One region of the Tatumella terrea genome, then DNA from elsewhere that is predicted to be linked to it. Evidence: predicted binding sites of a transcription regulator. Region 1 holds the regulator's gene; the other holds the start of a gene.
What was found. Region 1 encodes LexA, which represses DNA repair genes until DNA is damaged. Its sites were predicted from a motif close to TNCTGTATGTACATACAGNA; they were not measured.
Positions count from the first base shown of each region.

Region 2: a site for LexA is predicted at 6,250-6,269, ahead of ABD035_RS13185 (DNA translocase FtsK 4TM domain-containing protein). Genes of this name have one in related genera too.

Region 1 covers NZ_BAAAFX010000002.1:30,004-37,459, forward strand. The annotation lists gene plsB (glycerol-3-phosphate 1-O-acyltransferase PlsB) at 1-901, opposite strand, end outside; gene ABD035_RS00165 (diacylglycerol kinase) at 1,010-1,387, shown strand; gene lexA (transcriptional repressor LexA) at 1,484-2,098, shown strand; gene dinF (MATE family efflux transporter DinF) at 2,269-3,591, shown strand; gene zur (zinc uptake transcriptional repressor Zur) at 3,615-4,133, opposite strand; gene dusA (tRNA dihydrouridine(20/20a) synthase DusA) at 4,409-5,443, shown strand; gene pspG (envelope stress response protein PspG) at 5,644-5,916, shown strand; gene ABD035_RS00195 (quinone oxidoreductase) at 6,122-7,105, opposite strand; gene dnaB (replicative DNA helicase) at 7,212-7,456, shown strand, end outside.
Region 2 covers NZ_BAAAFX010000017.1:239,248-246,703, reverse strand. The annotation lists gene serS (serine--tRNA ligase) at 1-141, opposite strand, end outside; gene ABD035_RS13195 (replication-associated recombination protein A) at 238-1,581, opposite strand; gene lolA (outer membrane lipoprotein periplasmic chaperone LolA) at 1,589-2,200, opposite strand; gene ABD035_RS13185 (DNA translocase FtsK 4TM domain-containing protein) at 2,375-6,190, opposite strand; gene lrp (leucine-responsive transcriptional regulator Lrp) at 6,307-6,801, opposite strand; gene trxB (thioredoxin-disulfide reductase) at 7,312-7,456, shown strand, end outside.

The DNA of each region.
Region 1 (7,456 bases):
GCTCATGGCCGTCCTGGGCTAGCTGGCGGATACGTTCGCCCCCGCTGACATTGATCCCTTTATATAACCGGCTCCACAGCCAGCCCATGACGCGGTCGGTAATGCGGATAGCTTCGTAGCTGAAGTCCGCCGCGATTTCTTCCATCATAGCGACGGCATTTTTCCGGGCCATCTCGTGAGAGATTTTCTTACTGCGGGCCTCGTCCTCAACAGCTTTCGCAATCGCTTTGGATTGCAGCAGCTTGTTGAACAGGTCCTGGCGGGCCGGCAGACGCGGGCCGACGGCAGCCAGACGCTGGCGGGAAAAATGAATATGAGCCACCCGTGACAGCTTCTGGGCTATCGACTGGTCGGTGCCGTGCTCATCGGCCATCTGGCGTAAGGACATTTTAGGGGAGAAGCGGATAAAGCTATCCCGTCCCAGCCAGAGAATGGCGCAGAATTTCTGTAACCCGTTGAGTTCACGGAGTAAAGGTGCCTGCGTCCCCTGTGTCTCTTTGCCCGGAGCCCGGCCAAACATCACCGATACTGGCACCAGCTGGACATCCAGCGCCGGATTGTTCCTGTGCAGATCCAGGTAATCGTGGAAAATCTTCACGGTTTCCTGATTCGGGGTGAAATAAGGTAATAACCGCGGACCGTCATGAATAAACACATGACGCGGTAGCAGACTGCCGTCGATTTCCAGAGGTTCTAACGGGTCGGGCAGATCATGCTTCAGGCATTCGGTACGGAGTGCCAGCAGATCTGCTTTGGAATCATACGGAAATACATAGATAATAGGGCGGGTAGGGTCCAGACCGAGTTCGGTCACAGGATCGCCCGGGATCACCTTGCTCTTTACCAGCAAAGATAATGGAATACTTAGTAATTTATAATAAAGTTTACGCCAGCCTGACATAGATAAATCCGGAGCCTCTTTTGATAGCAAAGCGGCGCAATCATACCAGAAACTGCAAAGAAGATCTGTGGCCAGGTGCACTATTGAAAATTAACAGGAGAACGGCCGATGGCAGGAAGGACAACGGGATGGCGGCGGCTGGTGAAGGCCACCGGCTATTCATGGCAGGGGCTGCGGGCCGCCTGGCGGCATGAGGCGGCCTTCCGCCAGGAAACCGTAGTGACTATCGTGGCAATAGTAATTGCCGGCTGTCTGGATGTGGATGCAGTTTCACGCATTCTGCTGATTGGATCGGTCGTACTGATTATGATCATCGAAATTATCAACAGCGCGATAGAAGCCGTGGTTGATCGTCTTGGCCCGGAAATACACCCCTTATCCGGCCGGGCGAAAGACCTGGGATCGGCCGCCGTATTGCTGGCGATCCTGCTGGCGGTGTTTGTCTGGGGAACAGTGCTCTGGCAATGGTGGTCGCTGGCGGGATAATGACCGACAGTTGTTTGTTTTATGACGGTTTTTGGTTTTCATTTATGAAAGACCTGTATATACTCACAGCGACTGTATAAACAACCAGGGGGCGGGATGAAAGCATTAACCAGCAGGCAGCAGCAGGTCTATGACCTGATTCGCGACCATATTCAACAGACGGGTATGCCGCCGACACGTGCGGAAATCGCTGCCCGCCTCGGTTTTCGCTCCCCGAATGCGGCAGAAGAACACCTGAAAGCTCTGGCACGTAAAGGTGTTATTGAAATCGTGTCCGGTGCCTCACGGGGCATCCGCCTGCTGATGGAAGAAGAAACGCCGGAAGGTCTGCCGCTGATCGGCCGGGTTGCCGCCGGTGAACCTCTGCTGGCCCAGCAACATATAGAAAGCCACTATCAGGTCGATCCGGGACTGTTTAAGCCGGGTGCCGATTTTCTGCTGCGCGTCAGCGGGATGTCGATGAAAGATATCGGTATCATGGACGGTGATCTGCTGGCGGTCCATAAAACCCAGGATGTCCGTAACGGGCAGGTGGTGGTCGCCAGAATCGATGACGAAGTCACGGTGAAACGCTGGAAAAAACAGGGGAATACGGTACAGTTATTACCTGAGAACAGCGAATTCTCTCCGATTGTGGTAGATGTCCGCGAACAGAGCCTGACGGTTGAAGGACTGGCGGTCGGTATTATCCGCAACGGAGAATGGCTGTAACTGACGGGCCGTTGTCCGTCAGCCGGCGACCGGGAGATCTGACTTCCGGTTGTTAAGATTCACCCTGCACCTTATTACAGTACGCTGATCGGCTGCTGCCGCAACCGGCGTTTGTCCGCCGGAAATCCTCTCCCGTCCGGCGGAGACACTGCGCTCTGTCAGGAAAACCCATGTCTTTTTTGAATACCACCGATAAAAAACTCTGGCGACTGGCATTACCGATGGTGTTATCCAACATTACGGTTCCGTTGCTGGGACTGGTGGATACCGCGGTGATCGGACACCTGGACAGTGCTATCTATCTGGGCGGGGTGGCTATCGGCACCACGGTCACCAGCTTCCTGTTTATGCTGCTGCTTTTCCTGCGTATGAGTACCACGGGGATGACGGCTCAGGCATGGGGAGCCGGCGATTCAGCAGCCCTCGCCAAAGCCCTGGCTCAGCCCCTGATCATGAGTGTGGCGGCCGGGCTTCTGTTTATTGTGGTACGTGACCCGGTCAGCCAGCTGGCCAGCGGATTTATCGGCGGTGATGCCGGTACGCTGGAACAGGCACGTGTTTTTATCCGTACGCGCTGGCTCAGTGCGCCAGCGACCTTCGCGAATCTGGTGATCCTTGGCTGGCTGCTGGGTGTTCAGTATGCCAGGGCTCCGGTGATCCTGCTGGTCGCCGGTAACCTGGTGAATATTTTGCTGGAGGTGTGGTTTGTTCTGCACCTGCATCTGGGAGTCCGGGGAGCAGCGGCCGCTACCGTGATCTCTGAATATGTCTCGCTGCTGGTCGGTGTGCTACTGGTGTTGCAGGTTTTCCGGCGGCGTAGGATGTCTGTCCGTTTACTGCTGGAAGGCTGGCGCGGCGATATCAGACGTTTGCTGGGCCTGAACCGCGATATTCTTCTGCGGAGCTTACTCCTGCAGATCTGCTTTGCTTCTCTGACCTTCATCGGTGCCCGGATGGGGGCTCAGGTCGTTGCGGTGAATGCGTTGCTGATGATGTTCCTGACTTTTACCGCCTATGCGCTGGATGGATTTGCCTATGCGGTGGAGGCGGTTTCCGGAGAAGCCTACGGGGCGCGTGAAGCCGGAAAATTGCATGAAGTCTGGTACGCCTCCTGCCGTCAGGCCGGTATTGTCGCTCTGCTTTTTTCGCTGGTGTATGGGCTGGCCGGGCAATACATCATTGAGATGATGACCTCATTACCTTCCCTTCGCCAGTTGGCTGACCATTATCTGATCTGGCAGGTCATTCTGCCTCTGGCAGGTGTCGGCGGGTATTTACTGGATGGTTTGTTTATCGGTGCCACGCGCGGACGGGAAATGCGTAACAGTATGGCGATTGCCGCGGCAGGCTATGGCCTGACATTGTGCAGTGTTCCCTGGCTGGGTAATCACGGGCTTTGGCTGGCGCTCTGTGTCTTTATGCTACTGCGGGGGATCACACTCTGGCATTGCTGGCAGCAGCATCAGCGCAGGGGAACCTGGTTTGATCACTGACCCGTCACTGAACCCCGGGGAAATTAGCGGCCGGCCCGTTTTTTAACTTCGCTGCTGTGGTCGTGCTGGCACTGTTCCTGATTATCACAGGCCGCGATCTCAGCACATTTCACGCACAGACCATGGGCTTCAATCACACTGTGGCGCAGCAGAAAGCCCGCCTGCTTTGCCTGGGTGACGATCAGATGTTCCACCCCTTCAGCATGACGCTCGCTCACCGATGCACAGTTATCGCAGACCAGCATAACCGAGGTATGAGACGGGTGTTCAAAGTGCGGGCATACCACATAGCTGTTATTAGAGGCGACCCGGTGAATAAACCCCTGCTCCAGCAGAAAATCCAGCGCACGATAGACGGTCGGTGGCTTGGCCTGCGGCTCACTGATGCGCAGTTTATCCAGCAGATCATAGGCGCTGATGGCCCCCTGTTCTTCGGCCATCAGACGTAACACTTCTGCGCGCTGGGGCGTCATACGTACCCCACGTTTCAGGCAGAGACTCTGTGCCTCGGCAAGAATCTGAGCGGGAAGTTGCTGTTGCATGATGGCTTTCTCCAACGAATAGTCTGCGGTAACGGGCTATCTTAGCATGGCTGGCGCTTTAATGCTGATCCTGTATGGCGAAGTGCGACAGGCGACGGAAAGCGGTCCCTGCCGGCGGGGGGCCCTGATTCCGTGACATGGCGGAAGCTGTGCGGTCACCCCCGGACTGCCGTTTTTCTATGCTATAGTAGGGCATGCTTTTGTCCCTTTTTTCAGTCCTTCCTGTCACGCCCGGGTGCGAACGGGGGCTGTTTTACCTGATGATATAAAGAAAAATGCACGAAAATAAAGAAACCTCCAACCTGCACCAGACCTCTCAACCGCAGGCCGTATCGCCTGAATACCTTGCCGGGCGTTTTTCCGTCGCGCCGATGCTCGACTGGACCGATCGTCATTGCCGCTATTTCCACCGTAAACTGACCGGCCAGACGTTGCTGTATACCGAGATGGTAACCACGGGCGCAATCATTCATGGCAAAGGCGATTATCTGGCGTATAACGACGCAGAACATCCTGTGGCGTTACAACTGGGCGGCAGTGACCCTGTGGCACTGGCACAATGTGCCCGGCTGGCAGAGCAACGGGGCTATGATGAAATCAACCTGAACGTGGGTTGCCCGTCTGACAGAGTGCAGAATGGCCGTTTCGGTGCCTGCCTGATGGGGGAAGCGGCGTTAGTCGCGGACTGCATTAAGGCGATGCGTGATGTGGTGTCGGTCCCGGTGACAGTGAAAACCCGTATCGGCATCGATGAGCAGGACAGCTACGCGTTCCTGTGCGACTTTATCCGTACCGTGGCAGAGCAGGGCGGATGTGACTCCTTCACTCTCCATGCCCGTAAAGCCTGGCTGTCGGGCCTGAGCCCGAAAGAAAACCGTGAGGTTCCGCCGCTGGATTACCCGCGGGTTTATCAGTTAAAGCGTGATTTCCCGCATCTGACGATAGCGATTAACGGCGGAGTGAAGACCCTGGAAGAAGCCAAAGCTCACCTGCAACATGTGGACGGGGTGATGATGGGGCGTGAAGCCTACCAGAACCCGGGGATCCTCGCTCAGGTGGACAGTGAGATTTTCGGCAGCACGTCGGCCAGTCCGGATCCGTTTGAGGTGGTGCGCTCGATGTATCCGTATATAGAAGCAGAACTGAGCCAGGGCACGTATCTGGGACACATTACCCGCCATATGCTGGGGCTGTTTCAGGGGATCCCGGGGGCCCGTCAATGGCGCCGTCACCTGAGCGAAAATGCGCATAAAGCCGGGGCCGATGTCCGGGTGGTAGAGCAGGCGCTGTCACTGGTCGCTTCCCGTTAAGTCCGATGCCGGGGAGATCCCCCGGTAATATTCCATACCGCGAATTACGCCAGTTCCTGGTTTTTTTCACCCCTTCAGCGGGCAGTAATTTTTCAACATTTCATTGTTATTCATTGAGTTATCGGGATGGCATGATTCTTGTATTGGTCATAGCAGACGTGTTTATCGCTAACTTATTCTCCTGTGATGGAAGAGGTATCATGGAATTCTTCTTTGTGATTGGTTTTTTTGTGGTGTTGTTACTGACCGGCGTCTCGGTGATCGGCGTACTGATCGCGTTATTTGCCGGTGCAGTGCTGCTGATGTTCTCCGGTTTCTTATTGCTGGCGATTAAACTGCTCCCCTGGTTACTGCTGGCGGTCGCGGTCGCCTGGATCTATCAGACCTTTATTGCGCCGCCATCGTCGTCTCCGGTCACACGCCGCTTTGATAAAACCATGGCTAAAATCAACCGGATGAACAGGCGCGGGTAAACGGCAACCAGGGGCGGGACTCAGTTTCTGACGTCAGGCCGCGGAAATGTGAATTACCCCGTATTTTCGGCAGACCGGTTCTGCGATGATACCGGTGTGCTCTGGCGAATAGCTGTCGCTCTGTCCCTACACAAGTACCAAAAATAATAAAAAAATAAGGGCTTCCTGCGGGAAGCCCTTTTCTGTGCATTACACGGGACCCGGTTCAGGGGATGAGCAGGCAGGAACCACGGGTAGCACGGCTTTCCAGTTGCTGATGGGCAAGGGCGGCATCTTTCAGAGCAAACTTCTGGTTTTCCGGGACCTCCGTCTTAATGGCTCCGCTGGCCAGCAGAGTAAAGAGCTCGTGGCTTGCAGCATCCAGTTCCTCTGGCGTGGTAATGTAACCAAACAACGACGGACGGGTGACAAACAAAGAGCCTTTGCGGGTGAGGATCCCCAGGTCCACACCGGTCACCGGACCTGAGGCATTGCCAAAGCTGACCATCAGGCCTCGGCGTTGCAGACAATCCAGTGAGGCTTGCCAGGTATCTTTCCCTACCGAATCATAGACGACCGGCACTTTCTGACCGTCAGTCAGTTCGCTCAGGCGGGCGGCAATATCTTCCTCGCGGTAGTTAATCGTCGCCCAGGCCCCTGCCTGACGGGCCGCCTCTGCTTTTTCCGCCGACCCGACAGTCCCGATCAGTTTCGCTCCCAGGGCCTTTGCCCACTGGCAGGCAATCAGTCCGACGCCCCCGGCGGCGGCATGAAACAGAAAGGTTTCTCCGGCCTTAATCTGATAGGTCTGGCGCAGCAGATACTGGACCGTCAGCCCTTTCAGGAAAGAAGCCGCGGCCTGCTCAAACGAAATTGCGTCCGGCAGGATCGCCAGCCTGTCCTCGTGAACAATATGGCTTTCACTGTAGGCTCCGGCCGCTGACTGCGCGTAGACCACCCGATCGCCCGGCGAAACCCGGCGGACGGCCCGGCCGGTGCTCACTACGATCCCGGCGGCTTCGCTACCGAGACCTGCGGGCAGGGAAGGCGGCGGATAAAGTCCGCTGCGAAAGTAGGTATCGATGTAATTGATACCTATTGCTTTATTTTCCACCACGACCTCATGATCGCCGGGTGCCGGCGGTGTAAATGAAGTCCACTCCAGGACTTCCGGCCCGCCGTGGCGGCGATACTGAATCCGGTTTGACATAGCAGCTCCTTGAAATCGTCTGGTTTGCCCGGGACAGGGCGACAATGCAGGTAAAAAAAAAGTATACTGTGACGCCCCTTGTTTAACACTGGTAATGACATTCACTATGGCAGGAAAGACACCCGCGAACAAATCCAACGAATCCCGTGATCGTCAGATGGAAGGCGTGAAGATGCCCCCCCACTCTGTCGAGGCAGAGCAGTCCGTTCTCGGGGGATTAATGCTGGACAATGAACGCTGGGATAATGTTTCCGAGCGAGTGGTGGCTGGCGATTTCTACAGCAGACCACACCGGCTGATTTTCTCAGAGATGCAGCGCTTGCTGGAACTCGGTCAGCCCATCGATCTGAT
Region 2 (7,456 bases), on a different contig from region 1:
GAGATTTTCGGTTTCTACCTGCAAAACTTTACGACGTTCTTCAAGAGAACGTAACGTTTCAACATCCAGAGTAAATCCCCGGCGTGCCAGTTTTTCTGCAACTGCGTCTGGCTCATTACGCAGCAGGTTGGGATCGAGCATGCTAATCCTGTGTATGAGTTAATGAAATGAAAAAATCGTTGGGAGGAATCCACTAAACGAAATAACGTTGCTACTCACCTTACCGTAATGTTTTTATCAGCGGTAGCGTTTTGTCGGGCTATTTTGATTCTGTTCAGTCAGCCATGCCAGCTTTTCTGCAATTTTCGTCTCCAGACCGCGTTCAACTGGTGAATAATAGCGCGAACCGGCCATTTCAGGCGGAAAATACTCCTCGCCAGCGGCATATCCGTTGGGTTCATCATGGGCATAACGGTAACCTTTCTTCAGCCCCATTTCTTTCATCAACCGGGTCGGCGCATTACGCAGGTGATCCGGAACATCATAATCAGGATTTTCTCTTGCAGACGCCATCGCTGCATTGAACGCCTGATAGACCGCATTACTTTTTGGTGCACAGGATAAATAAACTATCGCTTGGGCGATCGCCCTTTCCCCTTCGGCCGGCCCCACTCGGGTGTAACAATCCCAGCCGGCTAGCGCGACCTGCATGGCTCTGGGGTCAGCATTACCGATATCTTCTGACGCGATCGCCAGCAGACGACGGGCGACATACAAGGGATCACCGCCTGCGGTAATAATACGTGCATACCAGTAAAGGGCAGCATCCGGGGCAGAGCCGCGAACAGATTTATGCAACGCTGAGATAAGGTCATAAAACCGGTCACCTTTATTATCGAAGCGGGCGGTACGTTCGCCGGCGATTTCGGTTAATAATGCCGGGGTCAGTATACGCTTCCCTCCGGCATCAGGTTCCGCCATATCCGCCATCATCTCCAGCGTATTCAATGCACGACGGGCGTCCCCGTTCACTAACTCCGCGATCATTTTCCGGGTATCATCCGGTAATTGCAGATCCTGTCCGCCGAGGCCGCGTTCACTGTCAGACATTGCCTGTGCAAGCACTGCCTCAATATCAGTCACCGTCAGCGATTTCAGCAGATAGACCCTGGCCCGGGAAAGCAGTGCAGAGTTAAGTTCAAAAGAGGGATTTTCTGTCGTCGCGCCGATAAAGGTTATGGTGCCGTCTTCAATATGCGGCAGAAAAGCATCCTGCTGACTCTTATTAAAGCGGTGCACCTCATCCACAAAAAGAATGGTCCTGCGACCCGCCTGCCGGCTCTGACTTGCTCTGGCAATGGCTTCACGAATATCTTTAACCCCGGAGGTGACCGCAGATATACGTTCAACACCGGCATTCGCGTACCGGGCGATAATCTCTGCCAATGTCGTCTTACCGGTTCCCGGCGGCCCCCAGAGGATCATGGAATGTAAATGACCGGCTTCGATCGCTCTGGGCAGGGGTTTTCCGGGGGCCAGCAGATGCTGCTGCCCCCCATATTCAGCCAGGGTTCGTGGCCGCATACGTGCGGCCAGCGGCTGAAATTCGTTGACAGAAAAGTCCAGAGAAAGTGTATCCACATTCACCTCACTGACGCTGATCGTCCACCGTTACCCCTTGCGGAGGAGTAAATTTAAATTTATCCGGACTGATCGCCCCGTTTTGCTGGCTTTTCAGCTGATAACTGCTGCGTTGCCCGTCCTGTTCAACCGCACTGAACTGACGGATAGTGCCGCCCGGAGTGACATCTATCGTGAACTGCTTCAGATTACCGTCGCTGCTCTTCGGCGTCAGTTCGAAATTATCGCCCTGCTGTTTCACATTATAGCGTTTCCAGTCTGAGGGCTGGTTACGTGCAATCAGCATAAACGGTGTATTACTGGTGGCATTTTTCACCCAGGTCGCCGTTACCTGCTCAACAAAAGGATTATAAAACCATAACGTTTTGCCATCGGAAATAATGGTACTTTCATCCGGAGCGGTCATATGCCAGTTGAACAGGCTCGGACGCTGGACCCACAATTCACCTTCACCGTTCTGCACGTTGTTGCCTGAAGCATCCGTGACTTTCTGACTGAATTGCGCATGAAAACTACTTACCTTGTCCAGACGTGTCTGCAGACTGGCTGAATCGTCGGCCCGGACAGCGGCTGAAATCATAAGACTGATAACACCTGTAGCAATCAACAATTTTTTCATCTGTAATTATTCCTTAACTTTCATTCCGGCTGTGCACTGTTAACCGTAGTCTCTGCCGGTATATTCCGACAGGAGAAAAAACTGAATTCTGAGTATTACTATGGGGATACCGGGAGAGATAAACAATGGGCCAGAAAATTCTGGCCCATCAGGATAACAACCTGTTATCGGAACTTACATTTCGTGCGGAGGGGGTGACAGCACCTCCCGGTTACCATTATGTCCGGGCTCGGAAACTATTCCCTGCGCTTCCATCTGTTCGATAATCCTGGCCGCCCGGTTATAACCGATACGGAACTGTCGCTGAACACCGGAAATAGAAGCACGACGTTTTTCAACCACGAAACCAACGGCCTGGTCGAATAACGGGTCCAGTTCTTCACCATTACCATCAGCGCCACCGGTTCCGCTTTCACTCTCATCCCCGGCAGTAATGCTGTCGATATATTGAGGCCGGCCACGGGCTTTCCAGTCCTGGACCACGGCATGCACTTCCTGGTCACGGACAAAGGCTCCATGCACACGGACCGGCATCGAGGAGTTAGGTGGCATATACAGCATATCCCCCATTCCGAGTAATGACTCCGCCCCGGCCTGATCCAGAATGGTGCGGGAGTCAATTTTACTTGAAACGGTAAATGCAATACGCGTAGGAATATTCGCTTTGATAAGCCCGGTGATCACATCGACCGACGGTCGCTGCGTCGCCAGGACCAGGTGAATACCGGCGGCGCGGGCTTTCTGTGCCAGACGGGCAATCAGTTCCTCGACCTTTTTACCCACCGCCATCATCAGGTCCGCAAACTCATCCACCAGCACGACAATGTAAGGCAGCTTTTCGAGAACCGGCGGCGTAGTATCCATACTGTCACCCGGTTTCCAGAACGGATCCGGAATAGGCCGGCCCATAGCTTCAGCCTGTACAATCTTCTCGTTATAACCGGCAAGGTTACGTACGCCCAGTGCGGACATCAGCTTGTAGCGCCGTTCCATCTCTCCGACACTCCAGCGTAGCGCATTGGCGGCATCCTTCATGTCTGTCACAACTTCAGTCAGCAGATGCGGAATGCCTTCATAGACAGAGAGTTCCAGCATTTTCGGGTCGATCATAATGAAGCGCACTTCATCAGGCGTTGCCTTGTACAGCATACTGATGATCATGGCGTTCACACCGACAGATTTCCCTGAGCCAGTGGTCCCCGCGACCAGCAGGTGAGGCATCTTCGCCAGATCGGCAACCACCGGCTGACCGGCAATATCTTTCCCCAGCACAATCGCCAGCGGTGAAGGATTATCCCTGAACTTTGCGCAGTCCAGTACTTCACGCAAATAAACTGTCTGACGATGCTTATTCGGTAATTCCAGGCCGACATAGGGCTTGCCAGGGATAACCTCGACAATACGGACCGCAACAGCAGATAACGAACGGGCCAGGTCACGTGAGAGATTAGAAATCCTGGCGGCTTTCACGCCAGGAGCCAGATCCAGCTCGAAACGGGTGATCACCGGTCCCGGTGAAATACCGACAACTTCTGCTTTCACTCTGAAGTCATTCAGTCTTGCCTCGACCAGTTTACCCGTTTGTTCCAGAGCAAACATATCAACCGGTTCTTCTTCCGCCGGAGGTGGTGTCAGTAAATCCATGGTCGGAAGAGGTGTCGACGGTTTTTCCAATGGCTGTTCATGGCGAACCAGGAACGGATGGAACAGACTCTGCTGTTCCTGAGCAGCCGGCGGTTGAGAAGCGGCTTCCTGCGGGGCTGCGTATTGCGAATACCCTGGCTGAGCCGTTGTGCCTGACGTCTGCGGAGACTGCTCAGAGTTACCCTCTGCGGCAGAATACGGTGCCTGCTCCGGTGTGTGCGGGGCTGCGTATTGCGAATACCCTGGCTGAGCCGTTGTGCCTGACGTCTGCGGATACTGCGCAGAGTTACTCCCTGCGGCAGAATACGGTGCCTGCTCCGATGCCTGCGGGGCTGCGTAGGGTGAGTGCCCTGGCTGAGCTGTTGTGCCTGACGTCTGCGGAGACTGCGCAGAGTTACTCCCTGCGGCAGAATACGGTGCCTGCTCCGGCGGCTGCGGGGTCACTGTTTCCGCACCCGGTGCAATCGTAAACAGAGGCTCTGCCGGATTGTCATCCACCAGCTCTTCCATCGGTGAAAAATCAAACGCAGAAATAGCCTCTGAGGAGAGCGGCGCAGAGGCCACAACGTGGTCAGCACTAACCCGCGTAGCATCCTCAGCCGGCGTCTGATACCGCTGCTGCTGTTGCTCCGAGAATTGACGTGCCAGCAACGCCTGTTGCAGTTCATCTTCTTCGTCAGGTGTGGCAGTGACATGGTCCTCGCCATAGCGCGCCTTTTGCTGCCCGGTAAAAGCCTGGCGAAGCGCCGCCTGGTCGAATTCACTCTGTTCGGACGAAAGCTCGTCTGTCTCCGGTATCTGCGCATTCAGCTGACGCTGTAATTCCTCTTCACGTGCTTTTTCTTCTGCCATCCGTTGTGAAGGTAATTTAATGCCATAAGAGGCCATTTCGCGGCGGGTCGGCAAACGGACAGGATTCGGTCGTGGCAGTTCCGGCCCACCGACTCCGCGTTTTACCTGAGGGTTAGCACTTCGTTGCGCTGATTCTGTCACCGTCGCAGGGGGCTGTAATTTACCCATACTGGCGGCCACAGCAAATGGCGACTGCCCTGCCGGTTTCACTACAGTGGCAGCCACGGTCTGAGCATTGACTGCGGCAGGCGTCGCCGCCGCAACCGGTGCCTGAGGGGTAACTGCCGGCGGCCGCTGAGGATCAGGCCGGGTTGTCTGAACCTGTGGAGTAACCCCGGAGGCTTGGGGTGCCGCAGACGGAGAAGCTGCTGGTGTCGGCTGAGATGCCACCGTATCCGGCACATCGAAGCGGTAAAGTGGTGGCTCTGCGGCCTGCGTGGCTTTCACCTGAGCAGGTGCCCTGTAGGCATCGGCAGCGACGACAGGTTCAGGACTGTTTTCCGGCCTTGTGGATGACTCCGGTGCAGGTTGCCGCGCGGCAGGAGATTGGATGATCGGTCCAGCCCCGGCGACGGGTGCACTGAATAGCGGATCATTTTCTTCCTCCTCCGTCACTGGGGAGAAGGCAGAAGAGGTAAATAAGGGGTCATTGTCATCCGTTTCCGACGCAGAAACCGGCGTTGAAAACAGCGGATCATGTTCATCATCCTGTGACTGAGAGACTGTATTACCGTGCGCAGGCGATCCGGCGGCCGGAGAGGCTTTGGAGCGGAACAGAGGAGCGTCTTCAGTGACATCCTGCGCCGTCTCTTTACGGGACACCGGGGCAATCGCCTCGTCTTCGTCCTCGTCTTCATCGTGCCAGCGATCATCCCCCCGGGAGCGGTTGCTCGCGAAGGTCAGAACGGACATGATGACCCCGCCGATCTTCTCAGCAATCGTCAGCCATGACCACCCGGTATAGAGGGTGATCCCGGCGGCCCAGACAAACAGCAGGACCAGCGTTCCGGTCATCTGGTTAAGATACGGGGCCATTGCACTACTGACCAGGCTGCCAATCACGCCTCCGGACGCAAAGTACCAGATATCATCAGCATTGATTGCTGCCAGACCACAGGTGGTGACCACCAGGGCCAGCACACCTATCAGACGCAGGCCGATAGAGAAGCAGTCGATGAATTCTTTGCTGTTACGATGGCGGAAGGTAATCCAGCATAAGCCAATGATCACTACCGGAATGGCGTAGGCCATCACCCCGAAGATAAATAACAGGGTATCCGCCATCCAGGCCCCCGGCCGGCCACCCAGATTATGGATAGGCTCATGCCAGGCCGTTTGTGACCAGCTCGGGTCAGAGGGATTGAAACTGACCAGCGAGACCATCAAATACACGGCAAAAAGTGCCACCAGAATCAGTAATGCTTCCAGCAGCCGTCGTCCACTACTCAGTGGCGTTAAAGATACATCTTTATCTTCTGTATATTCCTGGCTCAAGAGAACTCTCCAGGTGCCTGTCAACTAAAGAGAGGAACAGCACCATCAGTCAGCACTGTTCCTGTATGAATTCACAGGAGTGTACCTAATTGCCACAGGTTTTGCACCTGCCTGATTTAGCGAGTTTTAATCACTAACCGGTTACTCTGTTTTACTTCTTCCATCACTACATAGGTGCGGGTATCGTTAACACCTGGCAGGCGTAACAAGGTTTCCCCCAGCAGCTTACGGTATGCGGACATATCCGGCACGCGCGTTTTCAGCAAATAGTCAAAATCGCCGGAAACCAGGTGACACTCCTGAGTTTCCTCAAGTTTCTGGACGGCGGTGTTAAATTGCTCGAACACATCAGGCGTGCCACGATTCAGAGTAATCTCAACAAAAACCAGCAGTGATGCGTCCAGATAGTGCGGATTAAGCAGTGCGGTATACCCCAGAATGAACCCCTGACGCTCCAGACGGCGGACACGCTCAAGGCAGGGCGTCGGAGACAACCCTACCCGTTTGGAGAGCTCGACATTAGAAATACGGCCATCTTTTTGCAATTCGTTGAGGATATTTCTGTCGATGCGGTCCAGATCTTTGCCAGGGCGTTTCTTATTATCTGTCATTATTATTTTCTCTCTTCATTTCCTTCCCAAGACTACCTGCCCTTCCACCTGTCACCGGCGAAGGGCCTGAGTTATATTGAAACAATGCCTGTATATTTGCTGTTTTCGGTACATTTCACTGTCTGTCCACGATGAAACAGCCCAAAAACAACTCAGGTTTATTTATCCTGCGCTCAGAAGCTGCGGCCTGCGCGGGTTCCTGTTCGCTGAACTTTATTTGTCTCACCTCATGTTTTCGCAAAACAACAGGCGATTGTCAAAGTAAAACATCCAATTTCAGTACAACATTCCGCCGTCTGCGGTGAATATAAATTTTCAGCCAGTAATTTCAGCCATTTCAACTCCCGTCACACGCCAGACTGATCCCTTTGGGTGACCTTTACAGAGAGTGATTAGTTTCGACGTTCACATTAATCGCTAATCTCAGCGACCGGACTCTTTTTTTCGTCGCCGCGTTTGCCTACAATCAGCAGATATTTGTCAGCGGTTTGTTTTATTGAGGAAAAAAGCATGGCCAAACACAGTAAACTTCTGATCCTGGGTTCCGGCCCTGCCGGTTACACCGCAGCTGTCTATGCTGCGCGTGCAAACCTTAATCCGGTACTGATTACCGGGGTAGAAAAAGGCGGGCAACTGACCACCACGACAGAGGTAG